2 regions of the Pseudoalteromonas sp. BZK2 genome follow, and region 1 is predicted to be linked to the other one. Evidence: riboswitches for the same ligand, from Rfam matches in the RefSeq annotation. Region 1 holds a riboswitch; the other holds the start of a gene.
The links. A riboswitch is a leader RNA that binds a small molecule or an ion and turns the genes downstream of it on or off. The one in region 1 is predicted to bind lysine.
Positions count from the first base shown of each region.

Region 2: it holds a riboswitch for lysine, as region 1 does, so the genes downstream of both, lysC (lysine-sensitive aspartokinase 3) here and dapA (4-hydroxy-tetrahydrodipicolinate synthase) in region 1, are expected to answer to the same signal.

Region 1 is NZ_JACSOG010000003.1:117,177-120,568, forward strand. It holds gene BIZ38_RS02900 (protein adenylyltransferase SelO) at 1-270, opposite strand, end outside; gene BIZ38_RS02905 (DNA-3-methyladenine glycosylase I) at 279-974, opposite strand; lysine riboswitch at 1,158-1,354, shown strand; gene dapA (4-hydroxy-tetrahydrodipicolinate synthase) at 1,492-2,376, shown strand; gene BIZ38_RS02915 (2,3,4,5-tetrahydropyridine-2,6-dicarboxylate N-succinyltransferase) at 2,391-3,131, shown strand; gene BIZ38_RS02920 (PLP-dependent decarboxylase) at 3,131-3,392, shown strand, end outside.
Region 2 is NZ_JACSOG010000001.1:194,111-197,502, reverse strand. It holds gene BIZ38_RS00830 (hypothetical protein) at 1-34, opposite strand, end outside; gene nhaD (sodium:proton antiporter NhaD) at 183-1,433, shown strand; lysine riboswitch at 1,522-1,694, shown strand; gene lysC (lysine-sensitive aspartokinase 3) at 1,776-3,155, shown strand; gene BIZ38_RS00815 (4'-phosphopantetheinyl transferase family protein) at 3,132-3,392, opposite strand, start outside.

The DNA of each region.
Region 1 (3,392 bases):
AGCCCCAAGTAAATGCGCTCTACCATCACCAAGACGCGGTGAAAAATGACCAAATTGATGACCTGAGTAACCAAGAGCAACCGGCGCAACGTCGTTATCTATCGTTGAACCAGATAGCAATTTAGCTAAAAATTCGCTGTCGTGTTTAATTGCGAAATTATCAGCTAGCTTGTCATTAAATAGCAGTAATTGCGGCTCGGCAACGGCGCTCGGCATATCCTTGATAGCAAGTAGTTCACTAATATCTGTGTATCGAGTTTGCAGTTTCATAACTGTCCTTAACGTGTTGCGACACCAACACGATTATCGCCTACACCATAGGCCACTAGTTGGCTTAGTGCCTGCAGGCTGTAACCGCTTTGCTGTTGTAATTCGTTGAAAAAATCTTGCGCTGCTTGCAGTGACTTTTTAGTTTGTAAGCCGCCATCTATCAACTCATGGGCACGCAAATAGGCTTCTACATCCCGAGAAAGTAAAAAAGTATCTTTACCAAGCGCTCGTAAAGCGTATGGGCCAGTATTTCCCCCTAAACGCGCACCATGCTTTTTAAGATAAGCCCACAAACCAATAATATTGTCAGTAGGCCAATCTGCAATAAATTGGCTAAAGCTGCCATGCTTCTCAGCAACTTCGTGGATCATGTACGCATTTTCTGGGATCGTTTGTACTTTTTTAAAATTGCGAACAATTCGCTCATCACTGGCTTTTTGCTCGAGCATATCTGGCGGCATCATCAACAATTTTTCTACACTGAAATCCCAAAACACATCACGAAAACCAGCCCATTTATTATTGATAACAGACCAATAAAAACCGCTTTGAAAGACTTTACGCGTGAACTCTTCTAACCATAAATCGTCATGCATTTTAGCAATATCAGCATCGTCGAGCGGGTTTGATAACAGTGCTTGCAGCATTTCTTCACTGCCCTTTCGAGATACGGCTCGTTGATAAATATCGTTAAATTTTTCCATCATTTTTCCAATTGATTTGGTTAGCGCTAAGTGTACGTAAAAACACGGTTATACGTAACCATGTTGCAAATTCGGTCACTAAAAAACAAATTCCTCGCCTTGACACCTAGACGGCTAAAATGCTTTAATCGCTGCAAATACCCTATTTAACTATGTTGGCTTTAACCTTTAAAGCGAGCATAAAGGGCTGGAAGAGGTGCGTTATTCAGGTAGCGTATGGGAAGAGCACAGACTCTGTTGATCATACGTGAGGGGAATTAACGCCGAGAAGTAACACCGTTTGTGAGGTGCTTATTTCGGGCGACTGGGCTGAATCCCAGCGACTGTCACCAACAATAGCAAAGTGCTATTGATTAGTTTGGTGGAGAGCTTCTGGTCTTAGTATAATAAGGCCGTCGCGTCTTTATTATTTTAAGCCCATTCGCTCTTCGAATTATACCTTGTTCGAACGACGACATGCGGCTCCATTCAAATGTTCCCGCATAAACTCTTCGAATACCTTATAAGTTCGTGAGAGATGATCAACAATTTTGATTTAAACGACTATCCATTATGGACAGCGCTTGTCACGCCATTTTCTGAATCTGGCGAGGTCGATTACACAGCCCTTGAACAACTGGTCGCTGAGCAGCAAGATGCAAATAACGGCATTTTATTACTTGGCAGTACCGGTGAAGGACTGGCGCTTTCACTCAAAGAGCAACAAGCCATCGTGGAGCATGTTTGCCAATTAGCACCGAGTGTACCACTCATGGTTGCTGTGGGCGGCATGAACCTCAAGCAACAAGTTGCTTGGGTTGAATACTGCAACCAACTACCTATTCATGGCTATCTATTGGGCTCACCTCTGTATGCAAAACCTGGGGTAGTTGGCCAAACACATTGGTTTGAAAGCCTTCTTGATGCAAGTAATCACCCATGTATGCTGTATAACGTACCTGGACGCAGTGCAGTTGAGATTTCACCGCAGGTGATCAAAAACCTTGCTGACCACAAAAATCTTTGGGCTTTAAAAGAAGCCAGTGGCGACATTAGCAAATTTGAAGGCTTTAGAACGGCATCGCCAACACTGGCCATATTTAGTGGCGATGATGCTCTTATGCCGTATTTTGCTCAAGCAGGAGCAAAAGGTTTAGTTTCGGTTGCCGCGAATGCTTGGCCGAGTCAAACCCATGAGTTTGTTAAACGCAGTTTAAGTGGTCAATACCCAAATCTATTCACCGATTGGTCGCAAGCGATTCAAAGTTTATTCGCTGTGGCAAATCCAATCCCCGTAAAAGTACTGATGCACCTGCAAGGTAAAATAAATACCCCGCATTTACGTCCGCCGCTTACGCATTTAGAGCTTGAGCAAACAGACAGCATCACCCACGCAAACAACACAATTTTATCTTGGAACTAAAAACAGGTTTTATCATGAGCTGGTTAGAATTATTAAACAACTTAGAATCAGGCGCAGTTCGCGCGGCAACACAAGACGAGAACGGCAACTGGCACGCCAATGTTGAAGTTAAACAAGGCATTTTAGAAGCCTTTAAAAATGGCACAAACACTGAGTTCCCGGGTGGTTTTGTTGATAAGCACAACTTAGCTCCACAAGGCTTTGCAGCCGATGCTGGCGTGCGTATGGTACCAGGTGGTAGCAGTGTTCGTCGTGGCGCACACGTTGCTAAAGGCACCATTATCATGCCACCAGCATATGTAAATATTGGCGCGTTCATCGACGAAGGCACGATGGTCGACAGCCACGCATTAGTGGGTTCGTGCGCACAAGTGGGTAAAAATGTTCATCTAAGTGCAGCAGTACAATTAGGTGGTGTGCTTGAGCCAATTGGTGCCAGCCCTGTGGTTATTGAAGATGACGCATTCATCGGTGCAGGCTGCGTTATTGTTGAAGGTGTGGTTGTGAAAAAAGGTGCTGTACTTGCGCCGGGTGTTCGCTTATCGGCAACCATTCCTGTTTACGATTGCGTTAATGAGCGCCAGCTAGACAAAGGTGAAGCGATCCCAGAAAATGCGATTGTGATCCCAGGCTCTCGCCCAGCTTCAAATGCATGGGCTCGTGAACAAGGTCTTAGCATGTCGTGTGCATTGATCGTGAAATACCGTGATGAACAAAGCGATGCATCATTACTGTTAGAAGAGGTTTTACGTTAATGAGCTTTTTGAGCACGCCCATCAAGCAAGCGGTTGAGCAAGTTTCAACGCATCTTGATACGCCATTTTTTATCTATGATTTAGATAAATTAACTGCACATTTAAATCAACTGACTGCGCAAACCGATGTGAAACTTTGGTATGCCGTTAAGGCCAACCCGTTGTCTCGCATTATTCAATGTTTAGACAGCGCAGGATTTAACTTTGATGTTGCAAGTAAAGGTGAACTTGAGCAAGTACTTGCCCAAGGCATCGATAGCG
Region 2 (3,392 bases), on a different contig from region 1:
TAAGGGTATTTAATAACTTTTTAGCTGGGATCATAAGGCTCCAGTAAATTCAGACTTTGGTGTTGGCGATTAGTAGTAAATTATGTAATTGAGAATAGTTTTATGCTTTCTATGCTGCTAGAATCCGCGCCGAAACACTCGACTTACAATTTTTACATTATTATAAAGGTTGTTCAAACACCATGGTAACCCCACTTATCCTAACCCTGATAGCGGTGGCATTTTTGCTTATCGTTATAGAGGATATTATCCATGTAAACAAGGCCAAAACGACGCTTTTTTTTGGCACTTTATGCTGGATTATCTTATTTATCTCTCCAATTCATGGGCAAAGCCCAGAAACCATACAACATCAACTGGATCACAACATATTAGAAATCGCGACTTTGTGGCTATTCTTAATGGCTGCGATGACCTTTGTAGCGTATTTAAACTCTAAAGGCTTTATCCAGAATATTGTTCATAAAATTATGCCAAATCAAATCAGTGAACGAAAGCTGATGTTTCTGATTGGTGGTTTTGCATTTCTATTTTCATCTATTTCAGACAACATAACGGCAACTTTAATCTCGCTTGCGGTGGTGATGTCACTTAAGTTAGATCCTAAAAAATTAATAAAGTATGCGACCTTAATTGTATTTAGTGTTAACTCGGGTGGGGTGTCGTTGATCACCGGTGATGTTACAACCCTGATGATTTTCTTAGACGAAAAAGTCACCATTGCTAATCTACTATTATTAATTGCCCCTGCACTGACAAGTGTTGCACTGCTGGCGGCAATGTTGTCGGTGGGTATGTCGGGTAATGTTGTGTTTGAAAAACAAGCTGCCCGTCGCATCGAAAAAACAGATATTACCATTGCGGTTATCTTCTTCTCGACGATTATTGCCACGTTAACTTTGAGTGTGCTTTATAGTGTGCCGCCGCTGTTAACCTTTTTATTTGGTTTATCACTTATGTTTTTGGTTGCGCAATTTTTAATGCGCAAAAAAGACGTAAACAAAAAAATCATCGATTATATTCGTGAAATTGAATACGACACCTTATTGTTCTTCGTCGGGGTATTATTGCTGGTTGGTGCATTAAAAGAAGTCGGTATGCTTGCTAAATTTACTCACTTATATGAGTTGATGGCACCGGAATATGCCAACTACCTGATGGGGCTATTATCAGCGGCGGTAGATAACGTACCTCTAACTGCAGCACTTTTAAAAGCTGATATTGTGATGAGCCCTCAGCAATGGCTGTCGTTTACTTACGCAACTGGGGTCGGTGGCTCAATGCTTATAATCGGCTCTGCGGCAGGTATTATTGCCATGAGTAAGGTAAAAGCACTAACCTTTATGAGCTATCTTAAAATGTCGGTTTATTTATTAATTGCTTATACCGTTGGTTATTACGGTTCGCACTTAGCGGGCAGTTTAATTTCATAAAACGACTTGACAGCTAGACGTCTAAACGTTAACTTTCAAAGCCTGCTTTTAACAGCAGGCTTTGTTATTTTAACCAGGTGTTAACTTAACATTCAGAAGAGGTGCGATACTTAGGTAATTAATGTGAGGTGACGAACGCCGATGACCATTAATGAGGGAAGTACTCGCCGAGAAAATTAACCGGACGTCACGGTTATTTTTCGGTTTATGGGGCTGAATCCTCAAAACTGTCACCAAACTAGGTGGAGAGCTTCTGGCATGGACTACTCTTTATTTTCAAAGCACCCCCTTGCCGAGTTCTTCTTGAATTACTGTGGATAGTTTTCCACAAAAGGAGACGACATGAATACCCAATTAGCCGCCAACAGAAAATCAGATTACGTTGTTGCAAAATTTGGTGGCACCAGTGTAGCTAACTTTGATGCTATGAGCCGCTGCGCTGAAATCATTTGTGCTGATAATCAAGTACGTATAGTTGCTGTGAGTGCCAGTGCGGGCGTGACAAACCATTTAGTTGCATTGTGTAAAGCTGATTTGAGTGCGGCTGAACGTGATGAGCACATTACTGGCGTTGTCGCAATTCAAGAAGCAATCTTGGCAGAGCTGTCACTGGACGCTGATTTAGCACATGGCTTTAATGAAACGCTTAAGGCTTTTCAAAAGCTAGCATCAGACGGGGCTAAGTCAGTAGCAGATCAAGATGAACTATTGAGCTTTGGCGAGCGTTTGTCATCGTATTTATTTACTCAAGTATTACGCGGTCAAGGTCTTGATGCGGTGCGTTTTGATGTACGTAAAGTGCTAAAAACAGATAGCCAATTTGCTAAAGCTACCCCAAATGTTGCAGCAACCGCTGCGGCTGCTAAAGAGCATTTAGTGCCGCTACTTGATGACCATGTTGTGGTAACCCAAGGTTTTATTGGTAGCAATGAACATAATCAAACGACCACTTTAGGCCGTGGTGGTTCAGATTACAGTGCTGCATTACTCGCTGAAGCAATTAACGCAAAAAGCGTGCATATTTGGACCGATGTTGTGGGTATTTTCAGTACTGATCCGCGTTTATGCGCTAAAGCAAGCCCAATTGCACGCTTAAGCTTTGATGAAGCGGCCGAAATGGCAACGTTTGGTGCAAAAGTACTGCACCCTGCAACCATTTTACCTGCAAGCCGAAGCCATATTAGTGTGTTTGTTGGTTCAAGCCGTGAGCCGCAATTAGGTGGTACATGGATTGAAAAAGAAAAGTCTCAGCAACCAGGTATTCGTGCCGTAACACAGCGTAAAAACCAAATTCTGTTAACGGTTAAAAGCCCAGAAATGCTCCTAGCGAGTGGTTTCTTAGCCCGTGTTTTCACCATTTTAAGTGAGTTTAATATTTCGGTTGATTTGGTTACTACCTCCGAGATCAGTGTTGCAATCACTTTAGATAACGCACCAAATGCATCACGCCCTGAGCTTGATCAAGCTTGTTTAGATAAGCTTTCTGAGTTTTGTCATGTGTCGGTTGAGAATAACTTAACGCTGGTGGCTTTAATTGGTTCTGAAATTCAATTACGTCAGCAAGAAATGAACTTAATGCAGGTATTAAGCGATTTTAATATTCGTTTAATTTGCCACGGTGCAAGTAAACATAACCTGTGTTTCTTAGTTGAGCAAAGTGAGTCAGATGAAGTCGTGCAGGCTATTCACAGCCGACTATTAGAAAACCAAGTCGCGGCGTAAGTCATTAAAGTTAATAAAAGAGCACTGCCAGTCAGTGCTTTTTTGTGCCACAACACTTATATCAAAACCTTCAATAGAGTTACTACTCGCGCTGAAATCATGTTTGCTCAATTCTTCAAATACATTAGGAGCAAGTAGTTTCGCAATCGGCTGAGCACTTGCTTTGGCAAGCGCTTCTTTTAATGTCCAAATTCTAAAAAAGCACTGTGCCTGTTCATCGGGAGCGTCAAAACGGCT